Granulosicoccus antarcticus IMCC3135: one gene and its partners. The protein of the gene in region 1 interacts with the protein of each later gene in a pairwise test. Links are inferred from orthologs where the notes say so. Each region holds a gene or a part of one and is shown in the gene's direction. Other genes may lie near its edges.

Region 1 (5,342 bases):
TGCAGTCCCTGCCCAGAATGGGCGAGAAGTCAGCCAGTAATCTGATCAAGTCAATTGACGTTTCTCGTCACACGACGCTGGCGCGCTTTCTATTTGCGCTGGGTATCCGAGATATCGGTGAGTCTGGTGCTGCCCTGCTGGCGGGGCATTTCGGCTCGCTGGAAGCGGTTATCGATGCCAGTGATGAGCAGCTGACCAGCATTGATGACATCGGACCCATTGCGGCCAGTAGCATCCGTACGTTTTTTGCCAACCCGGATAACAGGGCTGTTGTTGACGCCTTGCTAGCGTGCGGTATTCAGTTTCCCACGACAGAATCAGTTGCCGTAGATACCGTGCTGGCAGGTAATACCTATGTATTGACCGGTACTTTGCATACCTTCTCGCGGGACGATGCCAAGCAACACTTGCAGCGCCTGGGTGCGAAGGTCAGTAGTAGTGTTTCGGGCAAAACGACGGCTGTCTTTGCAGGCGATGCGCCCGGTTCAAAAGTGACCAAGGCGGAGTCCCTTGGTGTGCCCGTCCTTGATGAAGCGGCTTTGCTGGAACTCATCGGTCCTCTGGAATCCTAGAAAAATAATGATCTCTCTATCAGTCAACGGCGCTGCCGGTCGCATGGGGCGTCAACTGCTGACAGCTATTGCTGAACGCGAAGGTGCCAGAGTCGGGGCCGCTGCCGATGCGCCAGGACAGGCTTGCATTGGCCTGGATACCAGTGTGTTGTCGGGTGGCGATGCCAGTGGTGTCAGTGTTGTCGATAATGTTCAGGCGCTGGAACGCGGCGGTGATGTGATCATCGATTTCACGGCACCGGTCGTTTCTCTGGCTCTGCTGGATGCACTTGAGGATGATTCCACTCGTGTTGTCATAGGCACAACCGGCTTTTCAGCTGAACAGCTGGAACGGCTGCACGAGCATGCGAGCAGGCGCGCTATCCTGTTTGCTCCCAACTACAGCGTCGGTGTCACCGTCACACTGAAATTGTTGGAGCAGGCTGCACGTGCTCTTGGCGATGACTATGATGTGGAAATAATCGAAGCGCATCATCGGCACAAGGTGGATGCGCCCTCAGGTACCGCCATCCGGATGGGTGAAGTGGTTGCCGATGCGCTGGGCCGGGATCTGGCCAGTTGTGCTGTTTACGGTCGGGAAGGAATTACCGGTGCACGCGAAAGCCAGACTATCGGTTTTGAGACCATTCGTGCGGGAGATATTATCGGCGACCATACGGTTCTGTTTGCCGGTAATGGAGAGCGCATAGAGATCACTCACAAGGCGACCGACAGGATGACATTTGCACGGGGAGCCGTACGTGGAGCGATCTGGCTACACTCCAGACCCGCCGGTCTGTATGACATGACAGACGTGCTGGGATTAAAATAACAAAGGCTGTCGGGCGAGCTGGTGGTCAGCTGCGAAACGGTTGTCGATGATGTTCTGACGATTAGAAGCGCAATTCCATTACAATCACCGGCAATACCTGTTGCTGCATTGCTATTATCAGGGTTCGGCGCAAGTAATCAGAGGCAGATCCATGCACCCGAGAGGGGGCAGCGGTGGATATATATTTCAAGGAGTGTGTCGTGACGTTTGCTGTTGTTTTCCCGGGACAAGGTGCACAAAGTGTTGGCATGCTGGCTGAGCTGGCAGCTGAATACAGTTCGATTCAGGCAACCTTTGCAGAAGCATCGGAGGTTCTCGGTCAGGATTTGTGGCAGTTGGCGCAAAATGGTCCTGCTGAGACCTTGAGCGATACTCGTATCACCCAACCTCTGATGTTCACCTCAGGGGTTGCCATCTGGCGTGTCATGCGCGAATCAGGACTGCCGACCCCCAGTGTTTTCGCGGGTCACAGCCTGGGCGAATTTTCCGCAATGGTGGCCGCTGATATCTTGTCCTTTGCTGATGGGCTGACGCTGGTCAAGCGTCGTGCAGAGCTGATGGCATCTGCGGTACCAGAAGGTCAGGGTGGCATGGCTGCATTGATCGGTATGGATGATCAAGCTGTCATTGACCTGTGCGCCTCGGTTAGCGGTGAGCGTATCAGTGAAGCGGTCAATTTCAACGCGCCGGGGCAGGTTGCCATTTCCGGGCATCTGGATGCATTGGAAAAAACGGTTGCACTGGCACGTGAGCAAGGTTGCCGCAAGGCTCTCATGCTGGCGGTGAGCGTGCCGAATCATTCATCACTGATGCGTGATGCGGGCGAAGAGCTTGCCAAGACCATGGATACACTGACGTTTTCCGAGCCGTCTGCACCATTGGTGCAAAATGCCACGGCCCGTGCGGCTGACGATCTGGATTCTCTGATCGGTCATTTGAAGGCACATGTGTACAATCCCGTTTATTGGACTCGGACAGTTGAAGCTTTGAGGGATGTGCACGGTGTAACGACAGTCATCGAAGCAGGTCCTGGTAAAGTTCTGACAGGTTTGGGCAAACGCATTGATCGCTCCCTGACCACCTTGCCTGTGGACTCCACAGCCGGTCTTGTGGCCGCGCTGGCAGCCGTCGGTGTCACTGCCGCTTGAGCGGTGCAGTAAAATAACCAAGTCAACCAGACAGCAGACAATGACTGAATCAACTCTAGAAAACCAGATAGCCCTGGTAACCGGCGCCAGTCGGGGTATCGGAGCCGCCATCAGCGACCTTCTGGGCGCGCACGGGGCTACTGTTATCGGCACCGCGACATCAGAAAAAGGCGCGGCAGCGATCAGCGCCCGCTTTGAGCAGGCTGGTATCAAGGGTACGGGTTTGTGCCTGAATGTGACCGATGCCGCACAGACCGAGGAGGCGATCAGTCAGATCGGCACAAACTATGGTCCGGTGTCGATTCTGGTGAATAATGCAGGAATCACACGCGATAATCTGTTCATGCGCATGAAAGACAGTGAATGGGATGAGGTCATCGCGACCAATCTGACCAGCGTCTATCGACTGTGCAGACTGGTCATCAAGCCGATGGTCAAGGCGCGTGGCGGTCGTATCATCAACATCAGTTCAGTTGTCGGTATTACGGGTAACGCAGGTCAGGTTAATTATGCTGCCTCAAAAGCAGGCGTGCTTGGCATGACCAAATCACTGGCTCGTGAACTGGGTTCCAGATCGATTACGATCAACGCAGTTGCTCCGGGTTTTATCGAGTCCGACATGACGAATGCATTATCCGAAGATCAAAAGGAAAAAATAAAGGGCGAGATTGCTCTTGGCCGGTTGGGAACTCCGTCAGATATAGCGCAAACCTGCCTGTTTCTGGCCTCTCCCGCCGCTTCCTACATCACTGGGCAGACCATCAGCGTGAATGGTGGAATGGTGATGACCTGATGCCGGGAGTCAGCGTATCAATAGAGACGCCGCGCCGCCCCCTGGTTTTATAGTTGAGTCCGTCAGCGGATTCAGGCACTGTATCTGGAATGCTTGACGCTTCCAGCGTTGTTTATCCTCAGCTAGTCCTTATTGTCACAAGAAGAATTTGCGTAAGTGTTGGCACGTTCTGATGGAACTCACTACAATAGCGATACGGCTGAGGCCGCTTAATTTTTTTCGGAGGTTTACCCCACAATGAGCAGTATTGACGAACGCGTCAAAAAGATTGTCGTAGAGCAGCTTGGCGTAAAAGAAGAAGAAGTTACGACCAAAGCTTCATTTGTCGAAGATCTAGGCGCAGATTCTCTCGATACCGTCGAGCTAGTGATGGCGCTCGAAGAAGAATTCGAGTGCGAGATCCCCGATGAAGAAGCTGAAAAGATCACCACTGTCGAACAAGCGGTTGACTACGTCACCGCTCATATCGAACAAGCTTGATTACCTCGGGCCACGATTTTTCGTGGCCCTCGGTTTTGCTTCAGTTTTAACAGGCTTTTAAAAAGTCAGGTTTGGACAGATCAGGTGAGGGAGCCGCTCATTGTTGGCGGCCCATAGGGCATGTCGCAAATTGCGGCTCTCTCGTTATCAGCGCGCAACGCGCGTAACTTAACTGCACATTTATCGGAGCTGAGAGGTTTGACGCGTAGACGAGTAGTGGTAACCGGATTGGGTCTTGTGACCCCTGTGGGTAATGGAGTCGAGGAAAGCTGGAAGAACATCCTTGCGGGTGTGTCTGGTGCCGAGACCATTACACAATTCGACGTGTCGGCCTATAACACCCGTTTTAGCGCCTCAGTAAAGAACTTTGATGCAACGGAATATTTTTCCGCCAAGGATGCTCGCAAGATGGACGTTTTTGTCCACTACGGCATTGCTGCAGGCATGCAGGCCATAGAAGACGCGGGTCTGGAAAGTGCAGAAGGTCTGGATCGGGAACGCGTAGGCGTCTCCATCGGTTCGGGAATAGGCGGTTTGCCGAATATCGAAGCTCAGCACAAGGCGTTGCTGGACGGTGGACCACGCAAGGTATCGCCATTCTTCGTACCGTCTACAATCATCAACATGATCAGTGGCAATCTGTCCATCAAATTTGGCTACAAAGGGCCGAACCTGTGCACAGTAACAGCCTGTACCAGTGGCACTCACAACATCGGAGACGCAGCGCGTCTGATCGAATATGGTGATGCTGACGTGATGGTCGCGGGTGGCGCCGAGATGGCAACTTGTCCTTTGGGATTGGCTGGTTTCGGGGCTGCAAGAGCCTTATCCACTAACAATGACGACCCTGCGGCAGCCAGTCGCCCATGGGATCGGGATCGGGATGGATTCGTACTGGGTGATGGGGCCGGCATCATGGTACTTGAGGAGTACGAGCATGCAAAAGCTCGCGGTGCCAAAATCTACTGCGAAGTTGCCGGCTATGGCATGAGCGGCGACGCCCATCACATGACAACGCCATCAGCCAATGGCGAAGGTGCGGCACGTTGCATGAAAGCGGCGCTGCGCAACTCGGGACTAACCGCAGAGGACATCGACTACGTCAATGCGCATGGAACATCAACACCTGCGGGCGACGTGGCCGAGACTCAGGCGATCAAGACCGCCTTCGGCTCACATGCACAATCAATTCTGGTCAGTTCGACCAAGAGCATGACGGGTCACTTGCTGGGAGCAGCCGGTGGTGTAGAAGCTGTTTTCTGTGTGCTGGCCATGCGTGATCAGGTGGCACCACCGACCATCAACCTGGATAACCCGGGTGATGGTTGTGATCTTGACTTTGTTGCGAACAAAAAGCGCGCGGCAAAGCTGAATGTGACCATGAGTAATTCCTTCGGATTTGGTGGCACGAACGGCACACTGATATTCGCGAAAGACGGCGTGTGATGCGTTTCTTTCTGTTGCTTGTGGCGCTGAGTTGTGGTGCCGCTGGCTACTATTCCTGGAGCGATTACAATCGCTATCTCGCCGAGCCCGTT
Region 2 (5,123 bases), 850 kb from region 1 along the record:
TGTCTACCTTCTATGCCTTGCCGCCACTGGGCGATACCACCGCTTTGTTCACGCACCTGGTGGTGCGCGAAGATGCACAATTGCTGTACGGGTTTGGCACACGCACAGAGCGGGTTCTTTTCCGCGCCCTGTTGAAAGTCAACGGTGTGGGTGCCAAGGTCGCCCTGGCGATTCTGTCAGGTCTGAGTACCGATGAGTTTCTGAGTTGCATCGCGACCAAGGACATCAACGCGCTTACTCGTGTGCCGGGTATCGGCAAGAAGACGGCCGAGCGCCTGCTGATCGAATTGCAGGACAAGGTGGAGACACTGGGGCTGGGCATGGGTAGTCTGCCAAGCGGTAGCTTGCCGCTGGATGATGAACCCAGTGCGCGGGAGCAGGCGGAAGAGGCGCTGGTATCGCTGGGCTACAAGCCAGCTGAGGCTACACGTCTGCTCGACAAGCACGCTGAGGCAGGCCAGAGTGTCGAACAGATGATACGTGCAGCATTGCGAGGCGCTGCCCGATAGGTGACAGTGCTGGATAGTGATCGTATCCGCAACACGGATCAGGCTATTCCCGGACAGTCTGCCAGCCACGTTTGAAGATCCGTAAAGAGCGATAACTACAGGAACTCATGACACCATGTCCGACCCCGAACGACTGCTAGCGGCCGATGTGCGAAAGGAGGATGCACAGGAACGGGCCATGCGCCCCAAGATGCTGGCCGATTACCATGGGCAGCGAGCTGTCACAGAACAGATGGAGTTGTTCATCGCGGCTGCAAAGATGCGCAGCGAGGCTCTGGATCATGTGCTGGTGTTTGGCCCGCCAGGGCTAGGCAAGACCACGCTGGCCAATATCATTGCAAACGAGCTGGATGTGCGCATTCTGCATACCTCCGGCCCGGTATTGGAGCGTCCTGGTGATCTGGCCGCCATATTGACCAATCTGGAAGCCAATGATGTGCTGTTCATCGATGAGATTCATCGTATGAGCGCGCTGGTGGAAGAGGTGCTCTATCCCGCGATGGAGGACTACCAGATCGATATCATGACCGGGGAGGGCGTCAGCGCCCGCTCTTTCAAGATCGATCTGCCACCTTTTACGCTGGTCGGAGCGACCACGCGCGCCGGTTTGCTGACCTCACCGTTGCGCGATCGCTTCGGAATTGTTCAACGACTGGAATTCTATGAAGTGGACGATCTGGCTGGAATCGTTGCCCGTTCGGCCCGATTGCTGGAGGTGCCCATCGATGAGCGTGGTTGCATCGAGATTGCCCGTCGAGCGCGAGGTACTCCCCGTATAGCCAATCGCCTGCTGCGTCGGGTGCGTGACTTCGTGGATATCCGTGCAGAGGGTAAAATCAACGCCGATACCGCTGATCAAGCTCTCAACCTGCTGAATGTGGACACACTGGGCCTGGACAATATGGACAGGCGCATGCTCAATGCCATTATTCACAAGTTTGCCGGCGGCCCGGTAGGTATCGACAACCTGGGGGCCGCTTTATCGGAGGAGACCGGTACGCTTGAGGAGGTGGTGGAGCCGTATCTGATCCAGCAAGGCCTGCTGATGCGAACGCCACGTGGGCGAGTTGTAACCCCGCATGCCTACAAGCATTTCGGGTTGCAAATACCTGCTGACGGTGCGGGCTGAGCGTTAGAACTAACACTTGATGGTGCCTCGTATTAGCAAATATGCCGTGATTTCATGGCTGTATGCGCCTTAGTGCCTGTATTTTCTAGAATTTGTCTGTAATACTTCCGCATGTCTCAATTTTCCATCCCGATACGGGTTTATATCGAAGACACTGATGCCGGCGGTATCGTGTTTTATGCCAACTACCTCCGTTTTATGGAGCGCGCCCGTACTGAATGGCTCAGAGCGGGTGGGATAGAGCTGGATCAGTTGCAGGCCGAACAACGGAGGGTGTTCGTCGTGCGATCGGTGAATATCGACTACCTGTCGCCCGCACGTTTCAATGACCAACTGACGGTAACCTCCAAATTGTTAACTTTGAAGTCCGCTAGTGCCATTCTGGAACAGTCAGTTCTGCGAGGCGATACCCTTCTAACCAAATCTACCGTCGTACTGGTGTATGTCGATATCGACGAAATGACACCCTGTGCGATTCCAACCGAGATTCGAGAGGCTATCAACCGTGAATTCTGACATGTCCATCATGCACCTGATCCTGGGTGCAAGCCCGATCGTGCAGGTAGTGTTGGTGATCCTGGCGATGGCATCCATCTTCTCCTGGGCACTGATTCTGGGCAAATCACGCCAACTGCGCCGGGCTCAGCGTATGGCTGAAGATTTCGAGCAGGATTTCTGGGGCTCCTCTGATATTTCCGGTACCTATTCCAAGCTGACGATGCGTCGCGGCACGCTGGATGGGCTTGAGCGTATTTTCGAGGCCGGTTTTTCCGAGTTCGGACGTTTGCGTCGCAAGACCAGCAATGATGAAATCATCATGGATGGTTCAGGTCGGGCCATGCGCATCGCCGTCTCGCGTGAAGCCGAACTCATCGAAAATCATCTGCCTTTTCTGGCAACCGTGGGTTCCATCAGTCCCTATATTGGTCTTTTTGGTACGGTTTGGGGCATCATGAATTCCTTCACTGCTCTGGGCAATGTGCAGCAGGCAACATTGGCGATGGTCGCTCCCGGCATTGCCGAGGCGCTGATTGCAACGGCCGTTGGCTTGTTCGCAGCGATTCCAGCGGTCATTTTCTATAACCGCTTTGCCACCGATGTTGATCGGCTGCTGAATCGTTACGAGAACTTTGCCGAAGAATTCTCCACGGTCTTGCAACGTCAGGCCATCCGCCGGGTTGGCGGTGATACGGAAACCAGCTGATGCGAGCCATTCGGCCCATTCGCGCCAATCGACGGCCACGACGTATGGTGGCCGAGATCAATGTCGTGCCCTATATAGACGTCATGCTGGTATTGCTGGTGATCTTCATGATTACAGCGCCGCTGTTGCAGACCGGTGTCGAAATCGATCTGCCCGATGCTGCTGCAACACCTATTGCGGATGCCGGTGAGGCACAGGAGCCACTGATTCTGTCGGTGGATAGTTCCGGTGAGTGGTATTTGAATGTGGGTGAGGAAACGGACAAGCCGTTGACTCGTGAAGAGGTGCAACGATTGGCCAGTGCCGTGTTGCGGCTCAACCCTGAAAGACGGGTATTGGTGGCGGGAGACGCCAGCATAAACTATGGTCAGATCATGCAAGCGATGGTAACCCTGCAATTATCAGGTGCGCCAGAGATTGGTTTGATGTCCGACCCGGAGCGATAATTACAATTCGACATGACTATGCGGCCCTCACATCTGACGAATATCCTCAATGGCACTGGTGCACAGGCATCATCGCGCCAGGCAGGGTGTTCGGGTGCGAATGCACACGTCGCTGGCATGTCTGAGGCTACTGCCCGGTTCGGGCAACGGCCATCACGTCTGATCAGCTCGGTCTAGGCATCGTGTTCGCACTCATTCGAAAATATCCGTTCGCTATCCTGCTCTCCGTGCTCTTGCACGTATCGCTGGTGGTTGCCATGGTGTTCCAATTCAACAAGCAGCCTGCGAGCAGCGGTGTGGAGCTGGGTGCAGAGGCACCGATTCAGGCTGTGGCGGTGAGTGAGGCCGACATTCAGGCTGAGGTCGAACGCTTACAACAGCTGGATGAACAACGAGCGCAGGATGCGATAGCCGAACAGCAGGCCCTGGAGTCCACAGTGGCGGCGCTGGAGCAGGCTCGTTCTGCGGCAGAAGCTCGGTTGAAGGAGGCTGAAGAGCTGACTGAGCAACAACGCAGCGCATCGGAAGATCAAAAGCAGCGCATTGTGGATCTGCAGCAACAGGCCACCGAGCTGGAGCAGCAACGCGAGCTACAGCGCGAACGTGCAGCAACCGAACAGGCCGAGCTTGAAACGTTACGACAACAGGAAGCAAGCCTGACCGAGCGACAGGTTCTGGAGCGAGAGATAACGCTGGAACGTTTGCGCCAGGAACGTCTGCGTGAAGAGGAGCGTATCAGTGCCGCTCAGCGCCAGTTGGAGCAGGAAACCAGGCGAATCGATGAAGCCCGATTGAAAACCGATGAAGAGCGTGATCGGCTTTCACAGGTGCAGCGCGAAGCCGAGGAGCGCACGCGGCAATTGCAGGAAGAGGCTCGTATCGCGGCGGCACAAAAAACAGAAGCAGCTGAAGAAAAGGTACGTCTCGAAGAAGAGGCGAAGCTGGCAGAGCAGCAAAAGGCCCGACTGGAAGAAGAAGCAAGACTGGCTGAGCAAGAGCGCCAGGAAGCGCTGCAGGCAAGCCGTGATGCGCAGCTTGAGCGCGAGCGCGTTGAGCAGGAGCGTGTCGACGCACTGGAAGAAGAAAAGCGTGCCGCTGCCGAGCAGGAGCAAAAAGAGGCTGCCGCTGAAAAGGCGCGAATCGAGGAAGAACTGGCTGCCGCCAAGCTGGAAGAGGAACGTCTGGCAGAAGAGGCTGCACAAGCGGTGCGAATCGCCGAGCAGAAACTGCAGGAAGAAGAGGCACAGCAGCAGAAGGCTGTCGAAGAGGCTGAGACTGCTCGGGTTGCTGAGGAAGCACGGCAGGCTGAAGAGGCTGAGACTGCTCGGGTTGCTGAAGAAGCACGGCAGGCTGAAGAGGCCGAGACTGCCCGGGTTGCTGAAGAAGCACGTAAGGCTGAAGAAGCTGAAACCGCCCGGATTGCCGAAGAGGCGCGCAAGGCCGAAGAGGCCAAGGCTGCGGAAGCGGCGCGCAAAAAGGAACAAGAACGAGTGGCTGCGGCAGAGAAAGCCGCGGCTGCGAAAGCTGCGGCACTTGCCGCTGAAGAGGCCCGTCAGGCCGAAGAGGCAGCCCGACTGGCGGAGGCTGCCACGGCTGAGAATGCAAAGCAGGCACGACAAGAGCGACAGGAACTTTTGCGTTTGCGCGACCTCTATCTTAATTCAATCCGGCAACAAGTCGGACGTAGTTGGCGCAAGCCTCCCGGCACCAGTGGCAAGGTGGATTGCACCGTCAGCGTGACGCAGTCGGTGACTGGTGATGTGCTCAACGTTAAAGTTGAGACTTGTGAAGGAGGGAGTGCCGCTTTGCGTAAATCTGTTGAAAACGCGGTACTT
Region 3 (5,425 bases), 4.0 Mb from region 1 along the record:
TCACTCGTCAATGCACTAGCGGACACACTGGAAGCGGAAGTCGATATTCTGCCAACCACTGACAGAACCGTGACACACCGCCTGCAACTGGATGGGGCTGCCCCCATGCACATCATTGATACTGTCGGCCTGAATCACACAATCGACGAACCTGCCTCGTTGATGCAACTTGCCATGCAAGCGGACATGTTGCTTCTGGTCGTGCGTGCCAATCAACCTGCACGCGCCCCCGACCAGCAGGTCTGGCAGGCTTTACAGCAAGGTTTTGCGGCTTTGCCCAGAAGAAGGATGCCCCCCATCATGCTGGTAATGACTCATGTCGACCAGCTGACACCCAAGGCGCTCTGGGAACCTCCCTATGCTCTGGACAGTGATGATCGAAAAGCGAGCAACATTCGAGATGCCCTGCTCAGTGCGACAAGCCAGATTGGCCTGCCAGCTGAGACACCGGCAATTCCGGTTTGCCTGTCCGTAGACAAAGGGCGTTACAACGTCGATGCAGTGGCAGCGCAACTCATGATGCTACAAGACAATGCAACCTTGACACAGTTGAATAGACGACGGGTAGAGCGTGGTGAACAGTCCTTCAGCTGGCGCGAGCGTTGGTCACAGGTCAAGCGCCTGGGCCAGGTTCTGGGTCGCGCAGCCGTCAGCAGCTCAGCGGACAAGCCTGATTAGGAAAGATCCGGTGCCGGCGGCAGCGACGAGATAGAGTCGTTGATGTGATTGGTCAGGTTGGTGAAATAGATCGTGGATATAGCCATAGTCAGGTCCACCAGATTTTCATCACTCAAGCCCGTTTCTCGAGCCTCTGCCAGTAAGGCTTCGGGCAATTTACCCCGCACCTGCATCAGCGCCTGCGCCACTTTCAGCATGCAGTCGATTCGAGAATCCCCCGTTGGCTCGCCCTTGCGAAGAGCGCGTTGCTGCTCGGCATTGAGCCCTGCCTGCTTGCTCTTGAATGTGTGTACGGACAGACAATAGTCACAACCGGTCTGTTGACTGACCCAAAGCTTGATGGCCTCTGTTTCGGTTTTCGACAAAGAGCCACCGGCCAGAGCCTGTTCCATATGAAGATAGGCACGCAATGCATGTTCACTATTGGCAAATTGCAGATAGACCTCAGCCAGCTTGCCGTTCATGCGAACCGACTCAAGTGCCTCCAGAGTCTCTTGCTGGAGGCTGGCTTCTTCAGGGGTTGATAATCTGGACACGGTATGCTCGTCTGCAGGAATGTTGATTACATTATGCCCCATCACTCTTCTGTGCTTGTGCAAGTTACTGGTAATGCGTCACCATGGAGCGGACTGGAAACCTGACCGATGAGCGAGCTTGCTGATTGCCTTCATGCGTAACACTACCTACCGTATTATCACAAATCTACCGTTACGCATTCTGTCGATATGGGTGAAACCTCAGGTATTGCCTGACAGTCCAAGTGCATTGATCGATCCTGACTTGCCCGTTCTGTACGTGCTGGAGGTGGGTGGCGTGGCCGATCGCTGTGCGCTGCAACTGGCCTGCGCACAACATGGCCTGCCCGACCCTACTGACAAACTGCTTTACGGCACCAACACAGAAAGCTCATCCGTGGATGTGCTTAAATCACGCCAGGGCAGCATTTTTCGCAAGCTGCGCCCCACTATCTCAGCACGCCTGAACAGACTGGTCAGCGCTGGTCTGGACATCGATGCCGATGCCGGCGAGCTGCAAATCGTCCCCGTCGGCGTCTACTGGGGCCGGGCGCCGGACAAGGAGTCCTCTATCTGGCGTTTGTGGTTCACAGAGAACTGGCAGTTTGCAGGGCGTACCCGCAAGCTCATCACAACACTGATTCATGGGCGACATACACTGCTCAGCTTCAGTGAACCGCTGTCATTCAATACGTTAAAGAATACCGGTGAGGCCCCCCGGATACTTGAGCGTAAACTTTCCCGTGTATTGCGAGTCCACTTCCGGCAAAGACGCATCGCCACCCTTGGTCCTGACCAGTCACACCGACGCATATTGATCGATCATGTGCTGGCAGATGATGCTGTGCGTCAGGCTATCGTTAAGGAATCAGACGGCAAACCTGTAGAGCGGGCACGTCGCCAGGCACAAAAATACGCTTTCGAGATCGCGGCTGATGTGTCCTATCCAACCGTTCGCATTCTGCACAATCTGCTTACCCGGCTATGGAACGAGCTCTACGACGGCGTCGAGCTGTCCGGAATCAACCGACTGAAGGCTGTTGCAGATGGCCATGAGTTGATCTATGTGCCATGTCATCGCAGCCATATAGACTATCTACTACTCTCCTATATCCTTTATATGCAAGGATATTCACTGCCGCATATCGCTGCCGGAATCAACCTGAATCTGCCTGTTGTCGGCGGCTTGCTACGCCGTGGAGGCGCCTTCTTCCTGCGACGAACCTTTACCGGAAATCCGTTATACGCAGCCGTTTTCAACGCCTACCTGAAGGAAATTCTGCAACGCGGACATGCGCTTGAATATTTCGTGGAAGGTGGACGCAGCCGTACTGGCCGACTCCTGCCCCCCAAAGGTGGAATGCTGGCCATGACCGTGCACGCCTATCTTCGTGAGCCCAAGACACCGGTGATGTTCATTCCGGTCTACTTTGGCTACGAGCGATTACTCGAAGGGCGTTCATTCACCAGCGAACTGGCAGGTGGCAAGAAGCAAAAGGAGACAATATTTGCACTGGTCAAGGCACTGCGCACACTCAAGGAAGACTATGGTCGGGTGCATGTCAATTTCGGCGAACCGATAGCGCTGGATACGATCCTTGATAGTCATCAGAGCAACTGGCGTCAATTACCTGCGCCCCTTGAACGCCCCGACTGGCTGCATCCGGTTGTCGAGACTCTGGGTTCCAGCATCATGCAAAATATCAATGAAGCGGCCTGCGTCACGCCTATCAGTTTGCTAGCCATCACCCTGCTGGCAACGCCACGGGGGCGCATCAGTCGCGATGAACTGATGTTGCAGATCGACATATACCACCAACTTCTAAGTCAGGCACATGCGCACACACCGGTGGTTGTGCCTGCCATCAATGCTGACGATTTGATTGAGCATGGCACTCGACTCGGCTTCATCGAGACCTACTCGGATAGTATCGGGCCTCTCATTCAGCCAAAGCCTGGCCAACTGGCAGCACTGACCTATTTCAGAAACAACATCCTGCATTTGCTGACACTACCAGCACTCATCGCCGCCGCCTTCAGTAACAGCCGCACCCGAAGCGAGACATATTTGAAGGAGCTGATCAAACTGACATTCCCCTTTCTGCAAGGAGAGCTCTTCCTTCCAACAGAGCCAGACGAGTCGACAATCGACAGCTCATTGCAAGCGTTAATGCAATCAGGCCTGCTGGAGCAGGTCGATGGCAAGTGGCATCGCGCCTCAGCAGGCACCATTCAGGCGCTCTCCCTGATGCGATTGGCACAAGTCGTCATGCCCGGACTTGAACGTAACTATCTGTGCGCCTCTTTACTGGCCAGGGCGCACGAAGGCGGTATTACCAGAGATGAGCTGGCGCTGCGTAACCAGATGAGTGCCGAGCGTCTTGCCAATACAAGCGGTGTTGATGCAGCTGAGTTATACGACAAACATCTGCACCGGGCTTTTGTGGAGCGCATGATCCAGCAAGGTTACGTGGCCGTTCATGACGATAGACTGACACCCGAGAAATCAATGCTCGAGGTGGAGGGCAAGGCACATACCCTGCTTAGTGAGCAAACCCGGCACGCTATCATCAATGCCGCATTGGCAGCCGGTAACATTCAGTAATCTGCAAACCCGCAGCTTCGGTACAGTAAGTGCAGTTCAGGTCTCTCATCATTTTATTCAGGCAGCCCCGGGTAATCATCCCCGTAAACGCTCCTGACCTGACCCTGAGGTTTCAATGTCCCGTCCAATTTGCAGCAATTCGTTCACGGATGCATCTTCCGTCTGCCTCAAAGACCCACGCAGCCCGGGCGATGACACTTCAGCAAACACACTGACAAGCAGCAAAGTGGCGGCCATGGTTGCCACCGCATTACTGACGATGACGCTGGCCGCTCCCGCATGGTCTGCTGATGCACGTTCCATCGCTCTGGGTGGCTCTGTCATTGCCAACGGCCAGGGTGTACACGGTGCTGTGGATAATCCTGCTTCACTCATGGCGATGCAGCAACGCAAGGAGACCTTCCACTTCAGTATTGGCATGGCGGCTGAAGTTCGGGACTCTGGCGAGGCCATTGACACATTGACTGATGATGACAATGAAAACCTGTTCGATGATATAGACGACGAGGTGGCAGCCCTGGGTACCAGAGAGGTACAGTGCGATCCCTTCTCGCCTAGCCCGGACAGAAGAGATCAGACCTGCGTGGACGGCACCACCGGGGTGGCCAACCTTTCCACTCAATTGCTGGATATTCTGGACACGGTCGATGATGAAACTATCGACGCTCAGGCAACGCTGGATATGGGAGTCGCATTCACAAGCAACCAATACCCCATCGCTGTCAATCTGCGAGTCAGTGGCACCGCATCAGGCACTCCGGATATCGCAGAAGGTGACCGGACTTACATAACAGATTTTCAGGAAGTTCTGGGAGATGACGTCCTCACTCTGGGTGAGGCAGAAGACTCACCCTATCTTGAAGCCGATGCACTGGGCGCTACACTGCAAGTCCAGCAACCTGAAGATGTACTGACCTCAGAGGCACACGGCTCCGTTCTGATACGAACCCAACTCGGTATCAGTATTGCCAGTTCATTCAAAGTCGGAAAATACGACATTGATGCCGGCATAACACCGAAAATTTCCGCCCTGCGTGCTTATGATGTTCTCATTCGAGCGCAGGACGAATTTGACGATTCAAATCCGTCCATCGAAGATCGGCTCGATGACAGCGAAGCCACCGAGAACTCATTTACGCTCGACGCTGGTGCGTCAATGGCACTGCACTCCTATCCTGTGCGCCTCGCAGCTGTGCTGCGTAACATCATTCCTGAATCCATCAAGACAGCCAACGACTTCGAATTTGAAACAACGCCACAACTGATTGTTGGTGCCCTGTATCAATATGGCATGCTCAGTGTCAGCGGCGACCTGGCTCTTAATGAAGCCAAGGTCGACAACTTCGAAACTCAGAAAATGGGTTTAGGGCTGGAGTTCGGCACGGCCAAGCTGGCAATACGCGGTGGCGTCAGTATCGATAACTCACGAGACACTGACGCAACCTCTCTGAGTCTGGGTGTCGGCCTTGGTCCACTGCAAATCGGTGCACGTCTGAATGGTCTGGAGTCTCTGGAAGCCGGTTTCCAGCTTGCCTACAGCTTCTAGGGACCTGTCCGAAAATAGACTGATCTACTGCGATCAGGCTCCTAATATCTCAACGGGCGCCTGATCGTTGCTCTCGCCTGA

Evidence for each region.
Region 2: the proteins of acpP (region 1) and ybgC interact in binary tests that used the Escherichia coli proteins (3 or more experiments, as listed by UniProt). The link is inferred for Granulosicoccus antarcticus IMCC3135 from one-to-one orthologs.
Region 3: the proteins of acpP (region 1) and plsB interact in binary tests that used the Escherichia coli proteins (3 or more experiments, as listed by UniProt). The link is inferred for Granulosicoccus antarcticus IMCC3135 from one-to-one orthologs.

What each region holds. Positions count from the first base shown.
Region 1 is NZ_CP018632.1:5,468,738-5,474,079, reverse strand. Bases 2,213-5,182 are described here. They hold acpP (acyl carrier protein), read left to right. Parts: upstream 2,213-3,561; coding sequence 3,562-3,804; downstream 3,805-5,182. Other genes in these bases: fabF (beta-ketoacyl-ACP synthase II), read left to right, coding at 4,021-5,182; fabG (3-oxoacyl-ACP reductase FabG), read left to right, coding at 2,572-3,324; fabD (ACP S-malonyltransferase), read left to right, coding at 2,213-2,531. Also shown: NAD-dependent DNA ligase LigA, read left to right, coding at 1-572; dapB (4-hydroxy-tetrahydrodipicolinate reductase), read left to right, coding at 580-1,383; more of fabD, read left to right, coding at 1,557-2,212; more of fabF, read left to right, coding at 5,183-5,250; endolytic transglycosylase MltG, read left to right, coding at 5,250-5,342. UniProt on the Escherichia coli protein: Carrier of the growing fatty acid chain in fatty acid biosynthesis.
Region 2 is NZ_CP018632.1:6,319,727-6,324,849, reverse strand. What follows is about bases 701-3,451. They hold ybgC (tol-pal system-associated acyl-CoA thioesterase), read left to right. Parts: upstream 701-1,749; coding sequence 1,750-2,154; downstream 2,155-3,451. Other genes in these bases: IMCC3135_RS34325 (hypothetical protein), read left to right, coding at 3,301-3,451; tolR (protein TolR), read left to right, coding at 2,842-3,288; tolQ (protein TolQ), read left to right, coding at 2,144-2,842; ruvB (Holliday junction branch migration DNA helicase RuvB), read left to right, coding at 701-1,638. Outside these bases: Holliday junction branch migration protein RuvA, read left to right, coding at 1-509; more of ruvB, read left to right, coding at 625-700; more of IMCC3135_RS34325, read left to right, coding at 3,452-3,465; cell envelope integrity protein TolA, read left to right, coding at 3,471-5,123.
Region 3 is NZ_CP018632.1:1,477,622-1,483,046, reverse strand. What follows is about bases 1,020-4,072. They hold plsB (glycerol-3-phosphate 1-O-acyltransferase PlsB), read left to right. Parts: upstream 1,020-1,347; coding sequence 1,348-3,798; downstream 3,799-4,072. Other genes in these bases: traF (conjugal transfer protein TraF), read left to right, coding at 3,914-4,072; IMCC3135_RS06355 (carboxymuconolactone decarboxylase family protein), read right to left, coding at 1,020-1,214. Outside these bases: IMCC3135_RS06360 (GTPase family protein), read left to right, coding at 1-678; more of IMCC3135_RS06355, read right to left, coding at 675-1,019; more of traF, read left to right, coding at 4,073-5,344; IMCC3135_RS06340 (spermidine synthase), read right to left, coding at 5,386-5,425. UniProt on the Escherichia coli protein: Catalyzes the transfer of an acyl group from acyl-ACP to glycerol-3-phosphate (G3P) to form lysophosphatidic acid (LPA). This enzyme can utilize either acyl-CoA or acyl-ACP as the fatty acyl donor.